3 regions of the Pseudobacillus sp. FSL P4-0506 genome follow, and region 3 is predicted to be linked to each of the others. Evidence: riboswitches for the same ligand, from Rfam matches in the RefSeq annotation. Region 3 holds a riboswitch; each other region holds the start of a gene.
What was found. Region 3 has a riboswitch for S-adenosylmethionine ahead of MKZ02_RS15880 (Na+/H+ antiporter NhaC family protein). Riboswitches for the same ligand answer to the same signal wherever they lie in the genome.

Region 1: another riboswitch for S-adenosylmethionine. It lies ahead of MKZ02_RS21605 (bifunctional homocysteine S-methyltransferase/methylenetetrahydrofolate reductase); the one in region 3 lies ahead of MKZ02_RS15880 (Na+/H+ antiporter NhaC family protein).
Region 2: another riboswitch for S-adenosylmethionine. It lies ahead of MKZ02_RS17960 (methionine biosynthesis PLP-dependent protein); the one in region 3 lies ahead of MKZ02_RS15880 (Na+/H+ antiporter NhaC family protein).

What each region holds. Positions count from the first base shown of each region.
Region 1 covers NZ_JBBOOI010000001.1:4,284,849-4,294,763, forward strand. The annotation lists gene argF (ornithine carbamoyltransferase) at 75-1,031, opposite strand; gene MKZ02_RS21580 (acyl-CoA thioesterase) at 1,224-1,733, shown strand; gene mreBH (rod-share determining protein MreBH) at 1,998-3,005, shown strand; gene MKZ02_RS21590 (IS1182 family transposase) at 3,334-4,692, shown strand; gene MKZ02_RS21595 (nitric oxide synthase oxygenase) at 4,836-5,918, opposite strand; gene MKZ02_RS21600 (DMT family transporter) at 5,997-6,899, opposite strand; SAM riboswitch class I at 7,046-7,157, shown strand; gene MKZ02_RS21605 (bifunctional homocysteine S-methyltransferase/methylenetetrahydrofolate reductase) at 7,245-9,110, shown strand; gene metH (methionine synthase) at 9,088-9,915, shown strand, end outside.
Region 2 covers NZ_JBBOOI010000001.1:3,628,241-3,638,155, reverse strand. The annotation lists gene MKZ02_RS17975 (ABC transporter ATP-binding protein) at 1-534, shown strand, start outside; gene MKZ02_RS17970 (ABC transporter permease) at 518-1,276, shown strand; gene MKZ02_RS17965 (aliphatic sulfonate ABC transporter substrate-binding protein) at 1,303-2,304, shown strand; SAM riboswitch class I at 2,374-2,477, shown strand; gene MKZ02_RS17960 (methionine biosynthesis PLP-dependent protein) at 2,549-3,655, shown strand; gene metC (cystathionine beta-lyase) at 3,661-4,830, shown strand; gene MKZ02_RS17950 (GlsB/YeaQ/YmgE family stress response membrane protein) at 4,873-5,130, opposite strand; gene MKZ02_RS17945 (FUSC family protein) at 5,279-6,337, opposite strand; gene MKZ02_RS17940 (YueH family protein) at 6,694-6,936, shown strand; gene MKZ02_RS17935 (peptide chain release factor 3) at 7,029-8,615, shown strand; gene nhaC (Na+/H+ antiporter NhaC) at 8,791-9,915, shown strand, end outside.
Region 3 covers NZ_JBBOOI010000001.1:3,187,277-3,197,191, reverse strand. The annotation lists gene MKZ02_RS15925 (BMC domain-containing protein) at 1-10, shown strand, start outside; gene pduL (phosphate propanoyltransferase) at 34-687, shown strand; gene eutJ (ethanolamine utilization protein EutJ) at 687-1,514, shown strand; gene MKZ02_RS15910 (flavoprotein) at 1,525-2,301, shown strand; gene MKZ02_RS15905 (EutN/CcmL family microcompartment protein) at 2,317-2,592, shown strand; gene MKZ02_RS15900 (cob(I)yrinic acid a,c-diamide adenosyltransferase) at 2,607-3,590, shown strand; gene MKZ02_RS15895 (aldehyde dehydrogenase family protein) at 3,596-4,987, shown strand; gene MKZ02_RS15890 (1-propanol dehydrogenase PduQ) at 5,070-6,212, shown strand; gene MKZ02_RS15885 (glycerol dehydrogenase) at 6,321-7,421, shown strand; SAM riboswitch class I at 8,099-8,206, shown strand; gene MKZ02_RS15880 (Na+/H+ antiporter NhaC family protein) at 8,316-9,596, shown strand.

The DNA of each region.
Region 1 (9,915 bases), 1.1 Mb from region 3:
TTTATTTATTTTACCATGATATCTTTTTATAAGTAGAAAAAACGGACCGATAACAGTCCGTTCAATGGAAGCTTCTATTTATTTTTCATCACGCTGTAAAGAACGGCTTTTTGAGCATGCATCCGATTTTCGGCCTGCTGGAACACGACGGATGCTTCCCCGTCCATTACCTCGCCTGAAACTTCTTCGCCACGGTGGGCTGGCAAGCAATGCATAAATTTGCATTCCGGATTGGCAAGGGCCATAAGCTGTTCGTTCACTTGATAAGGAGCAAATGCTTTTAAACGGGCTTCTGCTTCATCCTCTTGCCCCATGCTCGTCCATACATCCGTGTAGATAAAATCGGCTCCTTTTACTGCTTCCTGTGGGTTTTCAACAAATTCTAGCTTCGCTCCTGTCTGCTCGCTAATCCCTTTAGCCATTTCTATTATTTGCGGTGCTGCTTCGTAGCCCGCTGGTGTGGCTAATGTAAAATCCATGCCCACCATGACAGAACCGATCATCAATGAATGGGCAACATTATTCCCATCTCCAACATACACCATTTTCAGCCCTTTAAATTTCCCCTTTATTTCATATACAGTCAAAAGATCGGCAAGCGCTTGACATGGGTGATACAAATCAGTTAAACCGTTAATGACTGGAATATTTGCCGCTTCGGCAAGTGCTTCAATTCTTGAATGGCTATGTGTACGGATCATGATGCCATCTAAATAACCCGATAACACCTTTCCAGTATCTTCGATTGTTTCTCCGCGTCCGATTTGCATATCATTCGAGCTTAAAAACATCGCATGGCCACCAAGCTGAATCATCGCCGCTTCAAAGGAAACACGAGTCCGTGTGGAATGCTTTTCAAATATCATTCCGAGCAGCTGGCCTTTTAAAGCTTCCAAATAGTTTTCCTTATTCTTTTTCATGTCATCTGCTAAATAAATAAGTGTCTCGATTAATTCTGGCGTATAATCTGCAAGCTTTAATAAATCTTTCCCCTTTAACACCTGGCTATTCTTTATATCCGTCACTATCATTCTCTTCACCTCATAGATATTATTTTTATTTACAGATCCATTCTTTATTTATAATCTTATTTAATATTTATACATTAAAACTAATTAAAATACAACCATAATTTCTGAATTATCCTATTTTTTAAGAAAACAACAGATTTTCGCTCACATAGGGTATACTACGTGTATGAAATCATTAGCGAGGTGCTGTATATGAGAGAAAAAAGACCTATGAAAGACACGTTATCTATTAAAACCAGTTACGTCCTTCCTCCTGACACAAATCATCACGGCACTTTGTTTGGCGGCAAACTAATGGCTTATATAGACGATATTGCTTCCATCTCAGCGACAAAATTGGCTAGAAAGGCAGTAGTCACCGCTTCGACAGACTCTGTTGATTTTCTTAAGCCAATTGGCGTGGGAGATGCAGTAACCCTCGAAGCCATGGTAACTTATACAGGCACAACTAGCATGGAAGTGTTCGTGAAAGTTTTATCAGAAAATCTAATGACAGGGGAAAAAGAAGTAGCTGCTATTTCTTTTTTAACCTTTGTAGCTCTCGATGAATCAGGACGGCCGTCCTCCATTCCTGAGGTGGTACCTGAGACGGATGAAGAAAAATGGCTGAATGAAACAGCAGCCAATCGAGCAAGCCATCGAAAGGCCCGCAAAAAATATAGCAAAGAGCTTGTGGAGTTTTTTTCGTCTGCAGGAAAATAGACGGACTATATGGAAGAAAATTGAGAAAGCCGCTCTCATTCAGCGGCTTTTTAGTTTACAAAAATTAAGATTTGTTAACAGTGAAATTTGTTTTTTTCCTTTTTATACAGCTAATAGTTATCTTTATAGCAGAAAAACATTGTAACAATCGAAGTCACATTGTAACATTCTTTTTTTCCTTATTTTGTCCCCTATACATGGAGAATTGTTCATCCTTATACTTATGGAAGAAACTTAAGAGGATTGCCATTTGGAGGAATGATCATGTTTGGACAAATTGAAATCGGAATAGATTTAGGGACAGCCAATTTGCTCGTTTACAGTAAAGATAAAGGGATTATTGTTAATGAACCGTCCGTGGTAGCTATCGACGCTGAGACGAGAAAAGTGCTTGCTATTGGCACAGAAGCTAAAAATATGATTGGGAAAACTCCGGGAAGGATTATTGCAACTCGCCCAATGAAGGATGGTGTAATTGCGGATTTTGATATTACCTCTGAAATGCTTAAAGGATTAATGAAAAAAGCTAGCAAAGTATTAGGGTTCAATATTCGTAAGCCAAGCGTCGTCGTCTGTACTCCTTCTGGTGCAACTTCTGTCGAAAAGAGAGCCATTCAGGATGCAGTAAAAAGCAGTGGGGCCAAGTCTGTTCATTTAATTGAAGAGCCTGTCGCTGCTGCTATTGGAGCAGATCTGCCCGTAGAAGAACCAATTGCCAATCTGATCGTCGATATTGGCGGCGGTACAACCGAGGTAGCTATCATTTCTTATGGAGGCGTTGTTTCCTGTAATTCCATCCGTATCGGCGGCGATAAACTCGACGAAGACATCATACAATACGTACGCAAGCAGTATAACCTCCTTATCGGTGAACGGACAGCAGAAAAAATAAAAATGGAAATTGGCTACGCTTTAGTTGATCATAAAGAACTTGTAATGGACGTACGCGGTCGTGATCTCGTTACCGGCTTGCCAAAAACAATTGAAGTAAGCTCTTATGAAATTCAAAAAGCTATTAAAGAATCTTTGCTAGCCATTTTAGAAACGATCCGCGTTACTTTAGAAAACTCTCCACCTGAGTTAAGCGGTGATATTGTAGACAGGGGCGTAGTCATTAGCGGCGGCGGCTCCTTGTTGAATGGCATGCAAGATTGGCTTAGTGAAGAAATTATCGTTCCTGTTCACTTAGCTCCAAACCCACTAGAGTCTGTTGCCATTGGTACCGGACGCTCGCTCCATGTAATGAAGAGCCTGCAGAAAGTAACGGGCTAAAATTACATATCTATGCACAAAAAAGCAGCCGTTCAAGCGGCTGCTTCAGACTGTAGACAAACTCAATGAAATTCTAGAGTTTGTCTACAGTCCTTTTTATTTTGCTTGTGAATGGGGGCTGTTGATTTCCATTCCAGGCGCTTCGCTTTCCGCGGGGCGGGCGGTGAGCCTCCTCGCCGCGAAAGCGCCTGCGGGGTCTCACCTGTCCCGCTGATCCCGCAGGAGTCTTTGCGCCATTCATTTCAATCAACAGGGGTTACAAAGTTAGAGTAGCCGTACAACCATACCTGTTTTAAAATAAATAGATCAAACACTTGAGGTGAGAAAGATGCTTTCGAAAAACAATCCAATCCAACGGAATCAAATAGAAATGATCGCTCTAGACCAGCTTGTACCAGAGAATCACCTGGTCCGTAAAATGGAGGCAGCGATGGATTTCTCTTTTATTTATGACTTGGTGGAAGGATTGTATGCGGAAGTGGGCCGCCCAAGCATTGATCCAATTATTTTAATTAAACTAACATTTATCCAATATGCCTTTGGCATTCGATCCATGCGCAAGACGATCGAGGAAGTGGAAACGAATATGGCCTACCGCTGGTTTCTCGGTTATGGATTCCATGATAAAGTGCCGCATTTCTCTACCTTCGGTAAGAACTACGAGCGTCGCTTTAAAGATACCGACCTGTTTGAACAGATCTTCTATCGTATCTTAAAAATAGCTGCCGAGAAAAAGCTCATTAGTGCGGAGCACGTTTTTGTGGATTCCACTCATGTAAAAGCTAGCGCGAATAAGCGTAAATTTGAAAAGAAAATGGTTCGCAAAGAAACACGCGCGTATCAGGAACGCCTCCAAGAAGAGATTAATCAGGACCGAGAGGATCATGGAAAAAAGCCGTTCCCGCCAGATAAGTTCGATAAAGAAGAAACAAAAGAAATCAAGGAAAGTACAACCGATCCGGACAGTGGCTACTACGTTAAAGACGAACGAACCAAACAATTTGCCTATTCCTTTCACGCGGCCGCAGACCGTAAGGGATTCGTAATTGGCACAATGGTCACACCAGGCAACACACATGACAGCCAAATCTTAGAGCCGTTAATGGAGAAAGTGATAGAAAAGGTAGGAAAACCTAAAGCTGTTGGTGCAGACGGAGCTTACAAAACACCTGCCATTGCCAGTTATTTAATGGAAAACGGCATGACACCTGCTTTGCCTTATACACGGCCGCGCACAAAAGAGGGCTTCTTCAGAAAGCATGACTATGTGTACGATGAACATTTTGACTGTTACCTTTGTCCGGCAGGGGAAGTATTGAATTACTCAACGACGAATAAGGAAGGCTATCGTGAATACAGATCACCCAAACAGGTTTGTACCTCCTGCCCTTTTTTAGCTAAATGCACGAAAAGCAGAAATCATCAAAAAGTGGTGACACGCCATATTTGGCAGAAATATATGGAAGAGGCCGACCATCTTCGCCACCACGAAGAAGTTAAAGCGATTTATGCGGAGCGAAAAGAAACGATTGAGCGTGTATTCGCAGATGCAAAAGAAAAGCATGGCATGCGTTGGACAACGTTAAGGGGACTTAAAAAATTGTCGATGCAAGCGATGCTTACTTTCGCTGCCATGAATCTCAAGAAAATGGCCAGCTGGACTTGGCGAGAACCAGAAATGGCTTAAATGATGACCTCGGAGAGGTCTATCTTTCTCTCGAATGGCTTTAAAACTACCGAAAAATCAAAAGGGGTTCGGAATAAGACTATTCCGAACCCCTTTTGTCGACAAACTGAAGCAGCCGTTCAAGCGGCTGCTTTTCATTTAATTTAGTAAGGCCGGTCCTGATAAGAATAATTAGGTGCTTGGATTGAGTTATCGTATTCTTTGTGAAAAATATGAACAGCAGCTGGAGACATCGGCGGAATTAACCAGGTCCAATCACCTGTCACTGGCCTACCTTCCCGATCTTCGTTTTGTTCAAAAGTTTTAAATTGCTGCGCGGCTGTATGATGATCTACAACACTTACCCCCGCCTGCTGGAACGAATGAAGAACAGCTGTATTCAACTCAAGTAGCGCCCGGTCTTTCCATAAAGAAGCGGCTCGATGAATATCCAATTCCAGCCGTTCCGCAATAACTGGAAGCTGATTGTAACGAAACTCATCAGCTAAGTTGCGTGCGCCAATTTCCGTTCCCATATACCAGCCGTTAAAAGGAGCTGTTTTGTATTCAATGCCTCCTATTTCCAGCTTCATATCCGAAATAATTGGAACAGCATACCACTTTAATTGCAGCTCAGCAAACCAATCATATATCGGATGAATAAGGCTTACTTCCTTTATGAGCTTCTTATCGATTTCTTGCAGCTTAGGCGGTTGCTTGCCTATTTGTACAATCCAGGGCAGGATATCAAAATTAGTTCCTTCCCCTCGCCAGCCAAACTTATGGCACATAGAGGTCAGTTCAATAGAAGCAGGATCTCCCTTTATTCCCGTCTCTGTTTTATACCCCGCATATCTAATTAACTGATGGTTCCAAATGCGAATGTCTTCCCGATGGGGTGAAGACGGACGAAAAACTGTAATAGTCGGACGAATTTTCCCTTGATTTGTCGCATATTCTACATGACGGCTGAGGGCTTCGAATATCTCTTTTTCTGTTTTAGCTTCTCGTTTATCGAACACGTGCAGCGTTTGCCAGAATAGCCGTCCGATGCAGCGATTACTATTGCGCCAGGCCATTTTCGCTCCATAGCTCAGTTCTTCATAAGTTTGAGTATAACTTTCTGTTCCCTCAATTTCTGTTTTGATCTCGTACAGCCGCGCTTTTATCTCTTCATCCGATTTGCCTAATTCCCGATAACAAACTGTGATAAATTCTTTTGCTTGCTTCCATAACTGTTTATTCATCTATTTCCCGTCCTGTAAGTAGCATTTACTCACAGTATATCATTGTTCTATTTTCGGCTTTGTGACAATTTGCGGAAATCAACTGCTGGAAAGCTGTTTCGGTCGGACTCTTCCATTCCTACGCAATTGCGGCACAGCAATCCCGATCAATATGAGCACAATGCCAGCCCCCTGTTCACCGGTTAAATGTTCACCCACAATGAACATAGCGCCAATCATCGCTGCAGGCAACTCTGCAGCACCTAAAATAGTGGCCATTCCTGAGTCAACATACGGGGTACCGAGCGCAAAGAGAACAACCGGTACAAGAACGCCCAACAGTCCGACAAGCAAACCATATTTCCACAAGCCCCCAGTCATCGTCCCATCTATTACAAAAGCTGGCGATACAAATAAACAAGCCGTTACCAGCCCACCAATAGAAATAACAAAGCTTTTTTGAATAGCCGGTACTTCTTTTCCTGTTTTTCCGCTAAAGAAAATGAACAATGCGAACGTTAAAGCGGCAAGGAAACCAGAAATAAAGCCCTTTGAATGGTCTGCCCAGTTGATTCCCTCTGAAGAAATTCCGGCGGCGAGCAGCGTTCCTGCCCATAAAAGGACAGCCGAGATGATCTTTGTGACAGATGGAAATGCCTTTAAATAAACGGATTCAATGAGAATCCCCATCCAAGTAAATTGAAAAAGCAGAACAATGGCGATTGAAGCCGATAGCTCTTGAATACTTGTTGCATAAAATACGCCTGTCAAACTTAATAAAACGCCGAGCCCAAGCAATGGTACTATTTGCTTAACCTGTAATTTTATGCGTTTGGTTATCATGAAAGGGATGATCATCAGCAAAAGTCCAAAGATATATTGTGAACCGGTCATCTGGCCAGCCGGGTATCCCGCATTCGTTGCCAGCTTGACGATTGAAGCTTGAAAACCATAACTGCATGCCCCTGCCAAAATAAATAATGAATAACGAAGCTGATTCAACCTGACTCCTCCTTTATCTCATAAAAGTATATCCCGCCTCCTTCTGTTCGACAATCCTCTGGGAATATTCAAAATTTTCTATTGACTAAATCCTCTTAAAGAGATATGATATGTTCAATTATCTTACTAATTGTATATAGGTATATTTCTTATCAAGAGAAGCTGAGGGGACTGGCCCTATGAAGCTTCAGCAACCAGCCGCTAGCGGGCCTAGGTGCTAAATCCAGCAAACTGTCTAATCAGTTTGAGAGATAAGAAGGATCAGACATTGACAATGTAAAGCCTTCTTAATTTAAGAAGGCTTTTTCTTATGATTAGAATAAAGTTACGGAAAGGAAGAACCACATGAAATTATTAGACCGGCTGCAAAACGAAGTGCTGACAGCTGATGGAGCCATGGGCACTCTCCTCTATTCCTACGGCATCGATTTTTGTTACGAGGAACTTAATATAGAAAAGCCAGAAATCATTGAAAAAATCCATCGCGAATATATAAAAGCAGGCGCGGATGTAATCCAAACGAATACATATAGCGCCAATGCTCTAAAGCTTGCAAGATATGGAATGGAGGACCGTGTACGGGAATTAAATAAAGCAGCCGTGCGGATAGCAAAAAAGGCGGCTTTCTCTGAAGAGCGCTTCGTACTCGGGACCATCGGCGGCATCCGTGGAATCCGTAAAAGCAGCGCCTCCCTTGCCGACATTGAAGCGGCCTTTCAGCAGCAGGCAGAAGCCATCTTACTGGAAGAACCTGATGGCTTCCTTTTAGAAACGTATTATGACTTTGAAGAATTAACGACCGTTTTACAACTGCTTCGTCAACTTACAGATCTGCCAATTATTTCTCAAGTATCCATGCATGAACCTGGCATTCTACAAAACGGACTCTCGTTAAATCAGGCGTTCAATCAGCTCGAATCCCTCGGGGCAAACATTGTCGGCGTTAACTGCCGCCTCGGCCCTTATCATACAATCCAAGCATTTGAAGAGGTGACACTGCCTGAAAAAGCCTTTTTATCAGCCTATCCGAATGCAAGCCTTCTCGATGTAGAAGACGGCCGTATCGTCTATGAATCAGAGGCTGATTATTTTGGCCAGGCAGCCGTTCACCTTCGCAATGAAGGGGTCCGTCTTATTGGAGGCTGCTGCGGCACCACACCCAAACATATTGAGGCGGCCAAAAAAGCATTAGCTGGCCTTGCACCAATTACAGAGAAAAAGGTAATCGCCAGAAAGCCCATTATTATTAAAGAACCGACTCCTCCAGTGTTACCGCCGCTCCATGAGCAGGTAAAAAAAGAACGGACGATTATTGTGGAGCTTGATACTCCTAAACACTTGGATACTGCTGCTTATATTAAAGGAGCCACAGCCTTGCAGCAAACTGGCATGGCGGCTATTACAATGGCTGATAACTCGCTTGCTTCTCCACGTATCAGCAACTTAGCAATGGGCTCCCTGCTCAAAATGCAGCATCACATTCGCCCGCTTGTTCATATTACGTGCCGGGATCGGAATTTAATCGGCTTGCAGTCTCATCTTATGGGCTTGCATGCTCTAGGTCTTCACGATGTGCTGGCTATTACCGGTGATCCGACGAAAGTTGGCGATTTCCCGGGTGCTACTTCTGTTTACGACGTTTCAAGCATGGAGCTTATCCAATTAATTAAGCAACTGAATGAAGGAATTTCTTTTTCTGGAAAACCATTAAAACAAAAAGCTAATTTCTCCGTTGCAGCTGCATTTAACCCAAATGTACGTGTGCTCGACCGGGCGGTGAAACGTTTAGAGAAAAAAATTGAGTGCGGAGCCGATTACTTTATTACACAGCCTATTTTTACAAAAGAAAAAATTATTGAAGTATATGAAGCAACAAAGCATTTATCGACTCCGATTTTCCTCGGTATCATGCCGTTGACAAGCTCAAGAAATGCTGAATTCCTTCATCATGAAGTGCCTGGCATTAAACTATCAGACGAAACGCTTGCTAGAATGAAGGCCTATGAGCATGATAAAGAAACAGCAGCGCTTGAGGGCGTCAAGATTGCCAAGGAATTAATCGATACAGCGGCCAAGCTGTTTAATGGTATCTATATTATTACTCCATTTATGCGTTATGAAATGTCCATTGAATTGATCCGTTACATCGAAGAGTTAGATAGAAAAATGAATGAAAGAGGGATCACTCATGTCGAAACAATATCCAATTGAAAAAGAACTGGAAAAACGTATTCTTTTTTTAGATGGCGCAATGGGTACAATGCTACAACAAGCTAATTTAACAGAGGAAGACTTCGGCGGTGAAGAATATGATGGCTGCAATGAGTATTTAAACATTACCGCGCCTCATGTAATCGAAAAAGTTCACCGGGATTATTTAGCAGCAGGCACCGATATCATTGAAACAAATTCATTTGGCGGCACGGCTCTCGTGTTAAATGAATATAACCTCGGTGATAAGGCTTATGAGATTAACAAGCGGGCAGCCGAAATTGCCCGTAAGTGCGCGGATGAATTTTCTACGCCTGATCATCCACGTTATGTGGCAGGTGCTATCGGTCCGACAACGAAAACATTGTCTGTCACAGGCGGAATAGATTTTGACACATTGAGCAGAGACTTTGAATTGCAGGCGACAGCACTCATTGATGGCGGCTGCGATGTTATATTAATGGAAACGAGCCAGGACATGCTGAACGTAAAAGCCGGTGTGCTTGGTATTCAACGTGCTTTTGAAGCTACTGGAAAAAAGCTTCCCATCATGATTTCTGGAACGATCGAACCGATGGGCACCACACTCGCAGGGCAAAACATCGAAGCCTTCTACATTTCTATCGAGCACGTTCATCCGCTATCCGTCGGCTTAAACTGTGCAACTGGTCCAGAATTTATGACGGATCATATCCGTTCGCTTTCTGCCTTATCTCAAAGCTTTGTGAGCTGTTATCCTAACGCTGGGCTTCCGGATGAAAATGGCTGCTATCATGAATCACCTGCGTCCCTTGCGGCCAAGATT
Region 2 (9,915 bases), 440 kb from region 3:
GCTTTATTTCCTTGGCTGAATGTTGAGGAAAATGTCATGTTCCCTCTTAAAAAAGAAATGAATAAAAAAGAAGCGAAAGAAACAGCTCGCCAGTTTTTGCAAATGGTCCAACTTTCCCATTATGCTGGCCATTATCCACATGAACTGTCGGGAGGAATGCAGCAGCGGGTAGCGATTGCCCGGGCACTTGCCATGAATCCAAAAGTATTGCTTATGGATGAGCCGTTTGGTGCATTGGATGAACAGACAAGGGCACGCATGCATGCAGAGCTTGAAAAGATTTGGACAGAAACACAAAAAACAATTCTATTTGTTACCCATAGCATCTCTGAATCTATTAAGCTATCTGACCGCATCATTGTTATGGGAACACAGCCAGGGACGATCATTGCTGACATTCCAGTGGATATACCAAGGCCACGGAAATTTGATCAGAAAGAAGTTATCCAGCTTGAAAAGCAAATTAGCCTGTTGTTGAAAAATGAAATCGATAAAGTAGTAAAAGAGGAACTGGCCTATGCAGCGAATCATTAAACAGCTTGTTTTTTTTATCGTATTGTTTATTGCCTGGGAAGGAATTGTGCGAGCTGGCGGCTGGACACCGGATGTAATGCCGAAGCCGACGGATGTTTGGCAGGCACTTGTTCGCGGCTTTGAAGATAAAACTTTGATTTTTGACTTAGTTGCCAGCTTTGAGCGCTTGTTCGTCGGCCTGCTTATTTCTTTAGTACTGGGAGTGGGCATCGGTATTTTGCTTGCCAAATCAAAAACTGCTGATGAAACACTCGGTTCACTTATTTTAGCTCTTCAAAGCGTACCGAGTATTGTCTGGCTGCCGCTTGCTATTATGTGGTTTGGATTGAATGAAAAATCCGTTATTTTCATTGTTGTTCTTGGCGGAACGCTCGTTATGACAATTAATATGCGAATGGGAATCAAAAGTGTGGCTCCGCTCTATATTCGGGCTGCACAAACAATGGGCTCAAGAGGAATCGATTTATTCATAAGAGTTATTTTTCCAGCGGCCATCCCTTATGCGGTTACAGGGGTTCGGCTAGCATGGGCGTTTGCATGGCGCGCTCTAATGGCTGCTGAAATTTTGAGCACAGGACCAGGATTAGGATACACACTAAAATATGCTTCTGATTTTGGAGACATGAGCCTGGTTATTGCTGTCATGATTTTGATTGGTATTATCGGAAGCATCGTAGATTATGCGTTTTTCCAAAGAGTAGAGAAAAATGTTATGCGGCGCTGGGGACTTGAAACAAATTAACATTCTTAGTTAGTGAGGGAGAGAATATGAAAAAGAAGCTTGGTTATTTTGGCTTCATTCTGCTTTTGTTGGCGAGTGTACTGGCCGGCTGCAACTCAGCGGAAGAAGGAAAATCTGGAGAGAAAAAGAAAGTCGTCATTGGATATTTTCCCAACCTTGACCACGTGCCGGCAATGATTGCCCGGGAAAAGGGGTATTACGAGGAAGCGCTTGGTAAGGATGTAGATGTTGAATATAAATCCTTCCCGGATGGCGGGGCATTTATGGTTGCCCTGAAAACAGGAGACGTTCAGGCAGGGCTTGTCGGGCCTGGACCGGTAATGAACAACTTTACTAATGGAGCGGACGTGAAAATTGTCGCCGGCAGTTCTTCAGGTGGCACAGTGATCGTTGCCCGGAAAGGCAGCGGAATTAATTCTGTTAAAGATTTTGCAGGCAAAACATTTATTACTCCAGGTGTTGGCTGTACACATGACGTCCAAATGGAAACATTCGTTAAAGATTTCGGTCTTGAATCAAACCGGATTGGTGGTAGCATGAAGCATACAACAGGCAAGCCGGCCCAATATGCAGGTCTGTTTGAATCAGGCAAAGTAGATCTTGCTGCTGTTCCTGAACCATGGGGTTCCTTGCTTGTTAAAGAAGAGGGAGCCAAGATTATTGTGGATAGTGATGAAATTGCCTTCGGTACGACATTGCCTAACTCCGTACTCGCCACGAGCGGTAAATTAATAAAAGAAGATCCTGAACTTGTGCAAGATATTGTAGATGCTCATAAAAAAGCGATTGATTTTATTAACAATAATCCAGAAGAAGCGAAAAAGTTAACGATTGCAGCGATTAAAAAAGATACAAAACAAGAATTGGCAAAAGATGTGGTTGATAGTGCATGGAAAAGAATTACGTACACAGCTGACGTAAATGAAAAAGTTGTGCAGGAATTTGCTGACTCTTCATATGACTTGAAATTCCTAAAAAAACAGCCTGATTTCACTGCTTTGATTGATAATCAATTTGCCAAAAAATAAAATATTGAAAAAACTCTTGTCATTTCTATCTTTTTACTGTACATTTAAAAAAAGTTAAAATTTCATAGGTTCTTATCAAGAGAAGCGGAGGGACTGGCCCGATGATGCTTCAGCAACCGGCTACGTAAAGTCAAGGTGCTAACTCCAGCGGGTTTCATCCCGGAAGATGAGAGGAAGATAATCAAAAGCCTTCTTCTTAAGAAGGCTTTTTTATTTTTCGCGCATACATAAAGGAGAGAAGAACATGTCACATACACACATTGATACATTGCTAGCACAAATTGGGAATCGCAGCGAAACAGCAACGGGAACAGTGAATGCACCTGTCTATTTTTCAACTGCTTATCGTCATGAGGGAATTGGCCGTTCAACCGGCTATGATTATACACGCACAGGAAATCCAACACGACAAATTGTCGAACAAGCGATTGCTGATTTGGAAGGCGGGGATGCAGGCTTTGCTTTTGCCTCAGGCATGGCGGCCATCCAGACACTTCTTGCATTGGCTGAACCTGGGGATGAGTGGCTCGTCTCTGCTGATCTATATGGAGGCACATATAGGTTATTTGAGAAAGGATGGAAAAAATTCGGCTTATCTTTTGTATATGACAGTTTTCAGGATATCAGTGAAGCGAAAAAGAAAATAACAGAAAAAACAAAAGTGATCTTTTTGGAGACACCGACTAATCCGCTTATGCAGGAAGTAGATATTGAACTAGTGGCAGCATTGGCAAAAGAGCATGACTTGTTGTTGATCGTTGACAATACGTTTTACACGCCGCTTTTGCAGCGTCCGCTAACTCAGGGAGCTGATATTGTCATTCATAGTGCAACGAAGTATTTAGGAGGCCATAACGATTTGCTGGCCGGCTTGATCGCAGTAAAAGGAGAGAAGCTGGCGCTTTCAGTGGAAGAGATGCAAAATGCTGCCGGAGCTGTTTTAGCCCCGCTGGATTCCTGGCTGTTAGTACGGGGGATGAAAACGCTGAGCCTGCGTATGAAACAACATGAGCAAAACGCAAAGCAAATTTCGGAATTTCTGCGATGTTGCCCGGAGGTCACTGATGTTTTATATCCGGGACGGGGGGGAATGCTCTCTTTTCGGTTAGAATCAGCAAAATGGGTGGACGACTTCTTAAGAAATCTGAAGCTTATTACATTCGCTGAAAGCCTTGGGGGAGTCGAGAGTTTCATTACTTATCCGGCAACGCAGACACATATGGATGTGCCTGAAGAGGTTCGCATTCAAAATGGTGTTTGTAACCGCCTGCTCCGCTTTTCAGTAGGAATTGAACATGCAGACGACTTAATTGATGACTTGACACAAGCTTTCAAGAACATGAAGGGGTGAAAAATATGAGTGATAATTATTCTTTCCAAACAAAACTATTGCATAACAGCCATAAATTCGATGAAGGAACCGGAGCGGTCAGTGTACCGATTCAGCATGCTTCTACATTCCATCAAAAGGACTTTGATCAATTTGGCAGTTATGATTACAGCCGTTCTGGGAATCCGACGCGAGAAGCGTTAGAAACTGCCATTGCTGAACTTGAGGGCGGCACGCGGGGCTTTGCCTTTTCATCAGGCATGGCAGCCATTTCTACGGCCTTTCTTTTGCTTTCTAAAGGAGACCATATATTAATTACAGAAGATGTATACGGCGGCACGTATCGCATGGTCACAAGTGTCTTGAACCGTTTCGGTATTGAACATACATTTGTGGACATGACGAATCTGCATGAAGTGGCCTCAAACATAAAAGAGAATACGAAATTAATTTATATGGAAACGCCGTCCAATCCATTGCTGAAAGTAACGGATATAAAGGGAATTGTTAAATTGGCTAAAGCAAATAATTGCCTGACATTTGTGGATAACACATTTCTTACACCAGCTTTGCAGCGTCCGCTTGATCTTGGTGTAGATCTTGTTCTGCACAGCGCTACTAAGTTTTTATCGGGACATAGCGATGTACTAGCTGGCCTGGCTGTAACAAAAGACAAAGAACTGGGTGATCGCTTGTATGCTTTGCAGAATTCATTTGGAGCCGTTCTTGGTGTGCAAGATGCCTGGCTTGTGCTGAGAGGCTTGAAAACTCTTCATGTCCGGCTTGAACAGTCTTCTAAATCCGCACAAAAATTAGCTGAGTTTTTACAAAAACATGAGCTTGTAGAAAAAGTTTATTATCCAGGATTATCTGATCATGAGGGACACGTCGTTCATTCTTACCAGTCAACTGGTCCGGGAGCTGTGCTCTCCTTTGAATTAAAAGATGAAGAGGCTGTGCGTAAGTTCGTTAATCAGGTGAAGATTCCCGTGTTTGCTGTCAGCCTCGGAGCAGTAGAGTCAATCTTGTCTTATCCGGCAAAAATGTCTCATGCCGCTATGCCGAGGGAGGAACGGTATAAGAGAGGGATTACAGACGGACTGTTAAGGTTGTCGGTCGGCCTGGAATCTGTGGAGGATTTAATCAATGACTTTGAAGAAGCCTTGCAAGTTGTGAAATTACCTATTTCTTTGTAAAATAAAAAACGGAAAGCGTTAGCTTTCCGTTTTTTATTAGAATTAAGCACGGCCACGACTCATGCTCTTCATAATAAAGCTTACAACGAATACAAGAATGATCGCACCAATTAAAGCTGGGATGATCGCCATACCGCCGATGTCAGGACCCCAATCTCCAAGAAGTGCACCACCAATCCAAGCGCCGATGATACCAGCAATGATGTTACCAATAATGCCACCTGGAATGTCCTTGCCTAAAATAAGTCCGGCTAACCAGCCGATGATTCCTCCAACGATTAAAAACATTATAAAGCCCATTTTGTTTCCTCCTTACTTTTTTTATGTTCCGTGCTTGCTTTATTTATTCCCGGATTCATTCATATAAAACATAAAAAGTCAACTAAAAAAAGAAAAAAAGTTTCCAAAATTGGTTTATAATTTCACAAAGTGGGAAAAAGCAACAAGCTTATTTCCTATAATCATACAAAGGAGGGGATGATTGCTTTTGCAGGAAGATAGAGTGTGACTCCAATTCTTCTGCTAATTCAAAAATAGCAAGCAATTCATAAAGAAGAGAGATTTCAATGGAAAAAAGTCTGTTCATTTCTTCAGATTCTGCACCTGCTTCCGCTTTAGCATACCAGAACTCTTCTATAATAGGCTGCATACACTCATGTAATGGGCGCTCTAACTGTTTAGATGGATCTTCAATAAAAGAGGCTAGTATCAATACAGACTGACGAATACGTTCTTTTTGCGTGTAATTCCAGAAGAGAGGCTCAGGATCAAGAGTGAGTAAATTTCCAAGATGAAAATGAATTTGCCGCAGTGTCTCTAGTTTTTTTACGTGAAAGTGAACTTTTCGGCGCTCTTCTTGTGTAGAACGGTGATAGCGCCATTCTTCTCGTTGAAAATGACAAAGTGTTTCAGTTTTCTCAAATAAATGTTGGTCTGACTGATAAATGAACTTAAAGCTATCTGCATGTTTCTCTTCTAAAAGAGCATCAACTGTATCGATTAATAACCGTGACGTTTTCGTATGAAGTACATGTAGCTTCTTTGAAATCTCGGCTGAATAATCAGGAGGCATAATAAATAAATTCACCAGTGTCGAAACAATCAGGCCAATGCTTGTGGTGCCAAGACGTGTAAAGAAAGCCTGTGCAAAGTGGGCCTCTGTTACTTCAATCATCGCTATGGCCGATAAGGTAGCAACGAGCAGACCGGCATCAAGTTTAAGTTTTGAGCAAGTAAAGATAGTCAACACGGCTGCCAGTGTAAATGTCAGTGCGCTGTGCCCAAATAAATAGGTAAACAGCATAGCGTAAGCTGCTCCAATGATAGAAGCAGGAAAACGAATAAGTCCTTTTTGAATGGAAGCAGCGACTGTCGGTTCAATTGTAACAATCGCGGTGATGACAGCAAAAACGGGAGGCCAGTTAAGGGCTTCACAAATAATAGCTGTGATAAAAACAGCCGTCCCTGTTTTTATAATACGGCTGCCGGGAAGTCGGAAAATATGCATAAAACCACCTGAATTTTTTCATTTTGTCGTACAACCGAGTATACCATATACCGTAAACGCTTTTGGAGGGAAAAAAGGCGGTATCAAAAGCTGTCTATAAAGGACTGATTGCTCAGATGAACACCATGACCATTGAAGGTTTTCATTCCTTCTAAAAGAAGGGGAAGAGAAGAATAGCAACAAAGTCGAGAACTCTCCAAAGATCATGTATACTTTTTCTCTCTTCATCTTTTCTTGTCAGCCTTGCAAGTGTATAGTTTATAATGGAATGATTAGATAGACAGCAAGAGGGTAACTCATTAAATGGATAAAATGTCTAAGTATATGTATATAGTCTTAAATAAGGGTGATTCAACGTGAAAATCAGAAAAAGCTATTCAAACGGTGAAGAAATAAAAGTATTTATTTATGAGAATAAAAAAGAGGAAACATTTGTTATCGCTGTTCCTTCTATTGAATGGTCGAATTCTTTTACTTATGAAGAGTCAGGAGAGCAATTGGTAGAGCGACTTACAGCTTCTTTGAATCGCACGTCTTTGGATGAACAGGCGGCTTTGGAAATAGCCCAGCGCATTTATCAATGGACATGCGAAATGTAATGGACGTAAAATACTTTTTCCGCTATATTAATTTCTTGTAGAAAGTGAACAACAGGCGAACGGATTTTATTTTTGAAAGGATTGGCTACCATATGGCTTCATTAAAAGAAGAAGTTCTCTCCAGGAGAACATTTGCAATTATTTCCCACCCAGATGCGGGGAAAACGACATTGACTGAGAAACTGCTGCTGTTTGGAGGCGCAATCCGCGATGCCGGGACAGTAAAAGGAAAGAAAACTGGAAAGTTTGCTACATCAGACTGGATGGAAATCGAAAAGCAACGGGGAATTTCCGTTACCTCTTCCGTTATGCAATTCCATTATCAAGATTGTCATGTGAACATTCTTGATACACCGGGGCATGAGGATTTCAGTGAAGATACGTATCGTACGCTTATGGCGGTGGATAGTGCCGTCATGATTATTGATGCGGCTAAAGGGATTGAAGCACAGACAAAGAAACTATTTAAAGTATGTAAAATGAGGGGCATCCCAATTTTTACGTTTATTAATAAATTAGACCGTCAATCGAAACCGCCACTTGAACTGCTGGCAGAGCTTGAAGAGGTGCTCGGTATTGAATCCTATCCGATGAACTGGCCAATCGGCATGGGAAAAGAGTTTTTCGGTATTTACGACCGCTTCAACGAACGGATCGAACAATTTCGTACGGAGAAAGAAGAAGACCGCTTTCTTCCTCTCAATGACGAGGGAGAATTAGCAGTGGACCATGAAATTAAAAAATCTGCTTTATATGATCAAATGCTTGAAGAAGTTATGCTGTTGGAAGAAGCGGGCAATGAATTTTCTAAAGAAAGAATCGCAGAAGGAGAACTGACACCTGTCTTTTTCGGCAGTGCCTTAACTAATTTCGGTGTTCAGACGTTTTTAGAAACATACTTGCAATTTGCTCCTCCTCCTCAGCCGCGTCAGTCCGACCAAGGGGAAATTGATCCTGCCGGCGAACAGTTTTCTGGATTTATCTTTAAAATCCAGGCTAATATGAACCCGGCCCATCGTGATCGAATTGCTTTCTTCCGTATCTGTTCAGGGAAATTTGAGCGGGGGATGAGTGTTACGCTGACAAGAACAGGCAAGACATCAAAAGTGTCACAGTCAACACAGTTTCTAGCAGATGACCGCAGTACCGTGAACGAAGCGGTTAGCGGGGACATTATTGGTTTGTACGATACAGGGAACTATCAGATTGGCGACACACTAGTGGGTGGAAAGCCACTCTTCCAATACGAAAAGCTGCCGCAGTTTGCTCCTGAGCTATTTGTCAAAGTGAGCGCTAAAAATGTAATGAAGCAAAAAAGCTTCCATAAAGGCATTGAACAGCTTGTTCAGGAAGGAGCTATTCAGCTCTATAAAACACTGCATACCGAAAACTATATTCTCGGTGCGGTCGGCCAGCTGCAGTTTGAAGTGTTTGAACATCGGATGAAAGGTGAATACAATTCCGAGGTGATCATGGAGCCGATGGGATCTAAAATTGCCCGCTGGGTGGAAAATGAAGAGGCAGTGAAAGAAAGCCTGTCCAGTTCACGAAGCTTACTCGTGAAAGACCGACAAGGAAAGCTCGTCTTTTTATTTGAGAATGAATTTGCGCTCCGCTGGTTTCAGGATAAAAATGAACAAATTAAGCTTTATCATCCACTGGAAGAAGAAACACATTAATTGCAATAGTTGTATAAAAAATAGTCTGTCCTCAGGACAGACTATTTTTTTAAAAGTTATTATTTTAAAAAAACGATTGACAGTAAAATCATCGTCGTTAATAATGAATAGAGTTACTTCAACGCATAAAAGCGTTCAAGCAAAAAAGTTAGGGACAACATTTGAGGTGGACATAATGTTTAGAATTGAATCAAAGGCAAAGCCTTCTTTGTCGGCTGCACTTATTTTAACGATAATGATCGTAGCATTGATCAGCTTCTCGATCATCAAACTTGAATCTGTGCCGCATATTCCTATTCTGCTTGCTATTTTTGTGTTGCTTACGTATGGTGCTTTTAAAAAAATCCCGTTAAGAGCAATGGAAGAGGGGATGATTGACGGGGCAAAAAGCGGAATGGGTGCTGTTTTTATTTTCTTTCTTATTGGTGTGCTAATTAGCAGTTGGATGTTGTCAGGTACAATTCCTACAATGATCTATACAGCTTTCGACCTTGTTACCCCGCACTTTTTTTATAGCATTGTTTTTATTGTGACAGCGATCGTCGGACTAGGAATTGGAAGTTCGTTAACCACTGTTGCTACGATTGGTGTTGCTTTTCTAGGGGTAAGCCAGGCTGTGGATGCTTCAGCCGCCATTACAGCTGGAGCTATTGTATCCGGCGCTTTCTTTGGAGACAAAATGTCCCCGCTTTCAGATACGACGAACCTGGCAGCATCCATTGTCGGTGTGGACTTGTTTACGCACATACGTAATATGTGCCGGACAACCGTTCCCGCTTTTTTTATCACACTTGTTTTATTCGGTGTTATTTCACCGCAAGTGGAACAGACACAATTTCCGAAAGTAGAGGCCATTAAGGTGGCATTAGAAAAAATGGATCTCATTCATTGGTATGCATGGCTGCCTCTCTTGCTGCTTTTCGTCTTATCGTTGAAGAGGGTGTCGCCAATTGTTACACTTGCCCTCAGCTCCGTATTCGGCGTGCTGCTATCTTTTTTCCATTCTGGGAAATCTTTTGCTGAAGTATGGACCATCCTATTTTCTGGCTTTGTGTCAAAGACAGGAAATGCGGATGTGGATGCTTTGCTGACAAGAGGGGGACTTGACAGCATGATGTTTACTGTTTCCCTTGTCTTGCTCTCTTTAGGATTGGGTGGACTTTTATTTTCGCTTGGCATCGTGCCTCGCTTATTTGAAGCCATTGAGCAGTATTTACGAAAAGTGGGCAGCACAGTGGCAGCCGCCGCTTTTTCTGCGATCGGCATTAACTTTATTATTGGTGAGCAATATTTATCGATT
Region 3 (9,915 bases):
TAATGTCTAACAAAGCGGCAGGGAGGGGCTTACATGGCATTCGATCAAGTAACGCAGGAAAGGATTATCAAGGAAGTAGTTAAGAGATTGCAAACGTTAGAGGAAGAACCTTATGTACCTATTGGGGTTTCTAACCGACATATCCATTTATGCCAAAAAGATTTAACCCTCTTGTTTGGAGAAGGTTTTCAGCTCACCCCAATGAAAGATCTCAGGCAGCCTGGACAATTTGCTGCAAATGAAACGCTGACTCTTATTGGAACTAAAGGAGAAATTACGGGTGTAAGAATCTTGGGACCGCTTAGGGATCACACTCAGGTGGAAATCTCCAGGACCGATTGTTTTAAGCTAGGAACAGTAGCACCTGTAAGAGAATCCGGAAAAGTAACAGGTACGCCGGGAATTATTTTAAAAGGGCCAAGAGGCACGGTTGAATTAAAAGAGGGCGTTATCGTAGCCCACCGGCATATCCACGTACCTCCAGGGTTTGCAGAAAAGTTTAAATTAAACGATCAAGATAGAGTGGAAGTAGAGGTTGGAAGGGAACGAAAGACGGTCTATAGCAATGTTCTTATTCGTGTGTCAGCCCAGTATGAACTAGAAATGCATGTAGATACAGATGAAGCGAATGCCGCTGGAGTCAAAACAGGGGATCTCGGGAAAATCCGGAAAGGCCAAGAAGACTGATGTCTATAGATTTGATAAAGGTTAATGACTATATAGATACTTTTGTTAGGTTAATAGATGAACAGAGAGTCAATGCGTATAAAGGGAAACTAAAAGTGGGTGTCGATCTTGGAACAGCTAATATTGTACTGGCTGTTGTGGATGAGAGCGGTCAAGCGGTTGCCGGTGCTCTTCAACCGTCTTCTGTCGTAAGGGACGGACTGATCGTCGATTATGTGGGGGCTGTGGCAATTGTCAAGACGCTCAAGGAACAGGTTGAGGGATTGCTTGGAACAACATTAACCTATGCAGCGACAGCTGTGCCGCCCGGTACCATTGATGGCAACAGGAAAGCTTTTTCAAATGTTGTCGAATCAGCCGGCATGGATGTCAGTAATATTGTCGATGAACCGACTGCTGCGGCAACAGTATTAGGTCTTTCTGACGGAATCGTTGTTGATGTCGGCGGCGGCACGACAGGGATTAGTATTCTTAAAAATGGAACAGTCACCTATACAGCAGATGAACCAACCGGTGGAACCCATATGAGCCTTGTTATTGCTGGAAACTATCATATTTCTTTCAAAGAAGCTGACGAGCTAAAAAAAGATCCTGCCAGACAAAGAGAGATTTTCCCAATTGTTCGGCCTGTGATCGAAAAAATGGCGTCCATCGTAAAAAGGCATATCAGTGGTGTGGAATCAACTGATATTTATATAGTGGGTGGAGCTAGCTGTTTCGATGAGTTTGAGGAAGTGTTCTATGAGGAGATTGGCATGAGAATCATTAAGCCAGCTCATCCTCTTTTCATCACTCCATTAGGCATTGCATTAAATGGTATGAAATGAGGGACTGAGAATGGATTCTGAAGAAGTGATACAGGCGATTGTAGCAGAAGTATGGAGAAGATTGCAGAAGAGGGTGAAAAAGGCAACGGCCTTCTTTACTGGAGGTGCTTACGGTTTTCAAGAGGCTATAGAGCAAATGAAGAATCTCTTAAAAGAAGAATGGGAGTTAAACATTCTGCTCTCCAATAGTGCTGAGTACGTACTAACTCCTCGATTGATCAAGGAAGAGTTAGGTCTTTCAAATGTGCATGTGGAGCATGAGGTCAAAAGTTTAAAGCCCTATTATGAGGGAGTTAGCACGTTGATTTTTCCTACCTTAACTTTGAATACAGCCGTGAAGATATCATTGGGTATAGCGGATAACCTGGCAACCAATTTAGCCTCTCATGCCATTATGAAAGGGCTGCCAATCATTGCAGCAAGAGATGGCTGCGACTTGAGAAACCCAATAAGAGAAGAATTAGGGTTACACAAAGCTCCGCCAGCTTACGTAGACCAGATAGAAGGTCATCTTCATGCGCTTGAAGATTATGGTTTTAAGCTTATAGAAGCAAAGAATTTGTCTCAGGCGGTTCGAGACCATACTCTAACCATTTTTCGAAAAGAAAAAGTGACGGACAGATTCAAGGAAGCCAGAGATTTTAAGAAAAAGGTTCTCACAAGATCAGATATTATCGAAGCAAAACAGAAGTCTCTTATTCTCAATGTTTCTTCTGCAACGATCATAAGCCCGCTTGCTCTTGAGACAGCCCAGGAGCTGGGGATAAAAGTGATACGAAATGAATAAGTGAAGGTGATAGATATGTATGTGGGAGTGGTCTCTGGTAGTATTGTTGCTACTGCAAAGGAAGAGGATCTTATAGGTAAAAAGCTCTTGATCGTACAAAAAGTAGCCATCCCTGAGAGAACAAGTATGAAGAAGAGCATAGAAATAGCCGTGGATGCTGTTGGAGCAGGAACAGGTGAATACGTTCTTGTGACGAAGGGAGAAGCGGCGAGAAATGTATTTGGTGCTTCCACCTCTGTTATTGATGCGGCCATCATAGCTATTGTCGATTCAATAGAAGTATACGAATAGGGAAGTGAAGCTTTATGGCAATTTATACAAAGAAGGGTGACAAAGGAGAGACAGGCCTTTTTGGAGGCAGCCGCATTGCCAAGAATAGTTTAAAGGTTAACTGTTACGGGACGCTTGATGAAGCAAATGCTTCTTTAGGTATTGCCTATTCATTAGTGAAAAGTGAAGAATTAAAGCATATCATCAGGACCATTCAGCAGCAGCTATTTATTGTAGGAGCAGAGCTGGCTAGTGATGATCAAGGAAAAAACCTGCTGAAAGAGAAAGTGAATAAAGAAAATGTAGCTTGGTTCGAGCAAATTATTGATCAATACGAGCAAAAGCTCGGTCCTATTTATGAATTCATCATTCCTGGCGAAACGACTGCTTCCGCATGTCTTCATTTGTCCCGGTCGATGATCCGGCGAGCAGAGCGGTTAATTGTTAAATTGAATGGGCATTCGAGCGTACGAAGTGAGTTGATTCAATATGTCAACCGATTATCAGACGTTTTATTTATGCTGGCTAGAGCAGAAGTTTATTTCCATCTTTTAGAGGAGGTAAAAAGCAAAGTGGCAGAAAAGATAAAAGAAACGAAAAGCACTCCTGCCGTTTTAACACTTGAACTGGCTTGTCAAATGGCAAAAGCCGCGGAGGAAAAGGCGGCTGCTATCGGGATACCTATTGTGTTTTCGGTTGCTGATTCGGGAGGGAATACGATATTAATCCACAGAATGGAAGAGGCTTTACTAGCGAGCTTGGATATATCACCCAATAAAGCTTATACGGCTGTTGCGTTAAAGATGGCCACGCATGAACTCGTTCCTCTTATACAGCCTGGAGGAGAACTATATGGTGTGCAGCTTTCGAATCAAAATAAAATTGTCACTTTTGGCGGGGGATATCCGCTTAAAATAGGTAAACAAGTTGTTGGCGGCATCGGTGTGAGTGGCGGCAGTGTAGAAGAAGACATGACGATAGCCGTTGAAGCTTTAAAGGTATTTAACCAAGGAGGGTGAACACAGTGGCCGTTCAAGAAAAAGAATTAGAAAGCATCGTAAAGAAGGTGTTGGAGGAACTGAGCAGGAAAGAGGCTGTGCCAGAAGCCCGGCAAGGGCTATTTGAGGACATGAATGATGCCATTGAAGCGGCAGGTAAGGCTCAAAAAGAGCTCATAGAGCTATCTCTTGAAAAACGAGCGGCCATTATTAGGGCGATTCGGGAAACAGCTAAGAAACATACAGAGACTTTCGCCCGCCTGGCAGTAGAAGAAACAGGCATGGGGAACTACGAAGATAAAGTCCGCAAAAATTTACTCGCCATTGAAAAAACGCCAGGTATTGAAGACTTAAAGACAGAGGCAGTTTCCGGTGACAATGGACTGACTGTCGTGGAACTCTCTCCATATGGCATCATTGGTTCCATTACGCCTACAACAAATCCGACGGAAACAATTATTTGCAATTCGATCGGAATGATTGCAGCTGGCAATGCAGTCGTATTCAGCCCTCATCCGGGTGCCAAAAATACTTCGCTAAAAGCGATAGAGGTGATTAACCAAGCTATTGTAGAAGCAGGAGGACCGAACAATTTAATCGCCTCTATTACAGAGCCTTCCATTGACCAAGCAAATATCATGATGAATCATAAAAAGATTAAGATGCTTGTCGCCACTGGCGGCCCTGGAGTGATGAAGGCAGTATTAAACTCAGGGAAAAAAGCAATTGGTGCAGGAGCGGGAAATCCACCAGTTGTTGTAGACGAAACAGCTGATCTTGAAAAAGCTGCGAAAGATATCGTTGACGGCTGCAGTTTTGATAATAATTTACCGTGCGTGGCAGAGAAAGAGGCATTTGTTGTTGAAGCTGTCGCTGATTATTTGGTTTTTCATCTGAAAAAGAATGGCGCCTTTCATCTTCATAAAAAAGAGCAAATTGAAAAGCTTACAGAGTTAGTAGTAGATAAAGGACATGCAAATAAAAAATTTGTCGGGAAAGATATTAGCTATATCTTACAGCAAATAGGCATTCAGGTTCCTCAAGGAACACGCATTGCCATTATGCATGTAGAGGCAAATCATCCGTTAGTTTCAGCAGAGTTAATGATGCCTATCCTCCCAATTGTTCGTGTAGAAAATGTAGATCAAGCGATTGAATTGGCAGTAAAAGCAGAACACGGATTTCGCCATACATCTATTATGCATTCTAAAAATATAGATAACTTAACGAAATTTGCTGCAGCTATTCAAACAACGATTTTTGTTAAGAATGGTCCATCTTACGCAGGACTGGGTGTGGGCGGTGAAGGCTATACAAGCTTCACCATTGCAGGACCTACTGGAGAAGGGTTGACTTCGGCGAAAGATTTTGCGAGAAAAAGAAGATGTGTTCTCGTAGATAGTCTGTTTATAAGATAGAAATAGAAAGGTCGTCGCTTAAAGTTTCTATGTTAAAAACGAGCGGAGGGGTGGAGCAAAATTCCTCGGAGGAAAGCAGCCAATGAAAACGTTTTGGATACAGCCAAAAATTTATTATGGAAGCAATTCGTTAGACTATTTAAATGAATTAGACGCAAAAAAAGTGCTCCTTATAACAGATAAATACACCATTCATTTAAATGCGGAAGAAGAAGTGATCAACCGTTTAAAATCAGCATCAGTTAAAGTGTTTTCTGAGATCGAGGATGCTTCCTCATTAGCGGTTGTAAAGAAGGGGCTGGCCTGCTTTTTACAAGAAGATCCGGACTTAATGGTTGCGCTTGGGGGCACAGCAGCCATTGATGCGGCTAAAGCTATCCGTTTTTTCTGTCACCAACCAGCCGTTCATGGCAGCAGAAAAAAACTGCCGTTTGTTGTTATACCGACAACAAGCGGCACAGGATCAGAGGTCACTCCTTATTCTGTCATAACGGGGGGAGAAGATAACGAGCGAATGCCTTTACATGATGAAAGAATGCTGCCCGATGCCGTGATTTTGAATGCACAACTAACCGTGGTCACTTCTCCTTCTGTGACAGCTGATACGGGGATGGACTTGCTTACTCATGCGATAGAGTCATATGTTTCATTAGAAGCGACAGAATTCACCACTCTTTTTTCTGAAAAAGCGATAAAATTAGTGTTTACACACCTGCTCAGAGCTTATCGGTTTGGAGAAGATTTGACAGCGAGGGAGAGTTTGCAGCTTGCTTCTTGTATGGCAGGATTTGCTTTCGTCAATTCTTCTTTAGGGGTGAATCATAGTATAGCTCACGCCATGGAAGCGGAGTTTCCGCTATCTCATGGCCGAATTAATGCGATGCTACTTCCTTACATCATAGAGTACAATGGAGGGCTATGTGACGGCACTCTCCATTCCTCGGAAGCAGCAAAAAAATACATGAATATCGCAAACATGCTGGGACTTCCCTGTTCAACGGTAGAAGAGGGGATAAGAAGCTTGTCCACAGCGGTTAAACTCCTAAATAAAAAATTTAATATTCCGTTAACTTTTCAGGATAGCTTGATTGAAAAAAATACTTTTGAGAAGAGCATTCCGCTCATCGCCAAGAAAGCACTCCAGGATGTTTGTACAGCTGGAAACCCAAAGCAGGTGAAAGAGATGGATCTCGTCTACCTGTTAAAGTGGGCATACACAGGCTGACCCGTTCACATTTTGTGATGTGAAAAGTTCATTGTGAAATAACATGCCATGTAGTAGCTGAAAAGCAGCAATCTCGCTGTAAAAATAATTATTCAATGGGAGGTTCCTATGACCAATATTATCTTTGTATCGCCGGGTAAATATGTACAGGGCAAAGGAGCTTTAAACAGTATTGGAAAATATGTAAAACAGCTTGGACAAAAGCCGTTGATTTTAGCTGGAAAGACGGCGTGGGAAGTGACAGGTAAAGGGATTAAAAGCAGCTTGCAGGCAGAAGGCATAGATTTTCACTCTCTTCAATTTAGGGGTGAATCGTCTATTAATGAAGTGAACCGGATCAAGAAAGAAGGAGAGGCACACTCAGTGGATATGGTCATCGGAGTAGGTGGAGGAAAGGCGCTCGATACGGCAAAAGCGGTAGCTGACGAGCTGAAAGTAAAGGTAGTTATCGTGCCTAGCATTGCCTCGACAGATGCCCCGACAAGCGCATTGTCCGTCATTTACACGGATGAAGGTGTCTTTGAGGCTTACAAATTTTATAGTAAAAACCCCGACCTCGTTCTTGTGGACACGGCCATTATTGCTAAAGCACCTGCAAGATTATTCGCTTCAGGAATTGCTGATGCAATGGCTACATGGGTAGAAGCCAGAGCGACATTGAATAGTAATGGCACCGCTATGGCTGGCGGGAGGACAAGCATTGCAGCGAGAGCGATTGCCGAAATGTGTGAAAATACGCTGTTCAATCATGCGATACCAGCATACAAGGCGGTTCAAAAAGGCGTTGTCACAAAGCATGTAGAAGCCGTTGTAGAAGCGAATACGTTACTGTCTGGATTAGGTTTTGAAAGCGGAGGGCTCGCAGCCGCTCATGCCATTCATAACGGATTCACAGAGCTAGACGGCGACATTCACCATTTAACACATGGTGAAAAAGTCGCTTATGGCACGCTTGTGCAATTAATGCTAGAGTTTCACCCGGAAGAGGAATTGCACAGGTATATCACATTTTATCGCAAGCTGGGATTGCCTACTACACTGAAAGAATTACACTTAGAGGACGTATCCTATGAAGATCTGCTGAAGGTCGGCCAAGCCGCCACTCAAGAAGGAGAAACAATGAAGAACTTATCCTCTGACATTACTGCTGAAGATGTGGCAAATGGCATTCTAGCTGTTGACCAGCTGAGTGCGCCAGTAGGAATATGAAGAAGATTGAAATGGGCTGCGTACCAGTAGGCTAAACGAGACAACCCGAGTAGAGGCAGCTGAAATTGGCAAAAAAATTCGAGATACAATATTATTTATTTTAGCTCCCCGTTAGTTGTGCCAAAAGGCAGCTATCATGTTAAATCGTAGGCTTCAAATACAGTAGCTTTAAAACGTTTTACGTGTATGAATAAAATCTTTGAGCGTAAACAATGATATTTTAATCCCTCTTTTCTATAAAAGGCAGGTCTATTCTAAGGCAAACCCGCGCATGTTGAATCCTCTTTTTTAATGCGTGGGTTTTTTCTAATGCAAAATCAGATTAACATTCCAAATATAGCCTTCCCAAGGAGCAAAAAGAGCAGAAGCCACAGAGGAAGAAATAGCCGGAGTCATTATGGTGGCTACATCATTAAACGGAGATGTTAAACTTTTTAGCAGGAGGATTTATTTATCGTTGTAAAGTCGTGTTCCTTTGACGGCACCCTTTGTAAAAAATTATGCGAAAATGATGATATAACTGTCACTGGCCTGTATTTTCTAGTATTAGCTATACTTTTTAAGTCCTCATATAATCTTCTATCCGTCATTTAAAAATATCCATAATTTTTTTGTTGATAAAGGAATAAAAATCATGTAGTCTTTTAGTTGCTGTGACAAAAAAATAAGATTTTTTCTTCTTATCAAGAGAGATGGAGGGACTGGCCCGATGAGATCTCGGCAACGGAACTTAGTGATTAAGTTGCTGTGCCAAATCCAGCAAGCAAAGGCTTGATAGATAAGAGGAGTGTTTTATAGATATAAGGCCTCTTCTTGTCGTTCAAGATGAGGTCTTTTTTCGAGGCAAAGAATGGGCAAAAGACGTGTCCCATTTTATTTTTTGGAGGTGGAACAATGAAGAGAGGGAATCCATGGGCGTTGATCCCATTTGTTGTTTTTTTAATTTTATTTATTGGTTCAGGGGTTATTACAGGTGATTTTTACGCCTTCCCTGTCATTGTAGCCATTGCTATTTCGGGCGCTGTGGCTCTGGCGATGAATCGAAAAGAACCCTTTGGGCGAAAGGTGGATATTTTTTGCCAGGGCGCAGGAAACGTAAATGTGATGCTGATGGTTGTTATTTTTCTATTGGCGGGAGCCTTTTCAGAAGTAGCAAAAGGCATGGGGGCAGTGGACTCTACTGTTAACTTTGCTTTAGCGGTTGTTCCGCAAAACTTGCTTGTCGTAGGCTTGTTCGTCATTGCCTGCTTTATCTCCCTATCCATGGGTACATCAATGGGAACGATTGTTGCATTGGCGCCAATTGGAGTGGGGATAAGCGAGCATATTGACCTTCCCATGGCTTTAGTCATGGCGGCGATTATTGGCGGTTCAATGTTTGGCGATAATTTATCCTTTATTTCCGACACAACCATTACTGCCGTTCGTTCACAGGGCGCACAAATGAAGGACAAATTTAAGGTGAATTTTTGGATTGTGCTGCCGGCAGCTATTGTAACGGGTGTTATTTTAGGGGCTATCACAATGGGGGAAACGGCGCAAGTGGAACATTTAAGCTATAATTGGGTAAAAATTGTTCCCTATGTTTTAGTCATTATTCTAGCGTTAACTGGAATGAATGTTTTTCTTGTGCTAGCACTTGGAATTGTTCTCGCTGGAGCTGTTGGCTTAGCGGATGGCAGCTATCATTTAATGAGCCTTTTGCAAAAGATGGGCGAAGGAATGGCTAGCATGTATGAAATGGCCTTTCTTGCGATATTAATAGCTGGAATGGTGGAGGTTATTAAGTTTAACGGCGGGATTGACTTTCTGCTTCACCTCGCAACAAGAAGAATTAAATCGAAAAAGGGTGCTGAATTTGGGATTGCCGGTCTTGTCGGCCTAACGAATTTATCGACGGCTAATAATACGATTGCTATTTTAATTGCTGGTCCGCTTGCAAAAAATATGGCTGATCAGTATGAAATTGAGCCGCGAAAGTCTGCAAGCATATTAGATATCTTCTCCTGTGTGATTCAAGGACTTTTGCCGTATGGAGCCCAATTCCTGGCAGCCGCAAGCGTAGCCGGAATATCGCCAGTGAGCATCGTACAATACTCTTTCTATCCAATCCTTATAGGAATCTGCGGAATCATCGCTATCCTCATCGGATACCCGAAAAAAAAGCAAGTCTGAGTTTCACCACTTTAAACAAATGGAGAGCCTATTCCGTTTGTTTAAAGCGGTAAATATTTAATATATCGGTGATTGCTCTCGAATTCATTGAAGTTTGGAACATTTGACTGCGTCCTTTCGATAGTTTACTTAGTTAGAATTTTAACTGGAATCATATTTATGGGTGTTACTCTTTCGCTTTAAATGCCGTTTGTAAAAGTCAAACTTTTACGAACGGTTATTTTTTTATCCAAAAAAGGCTGTTTTTCACTTTGTTTAAGTCTAAAAATTATTTTCGAACATTTTTGCTAGCATGGATCATACAAGAAGAGCGGGAGCG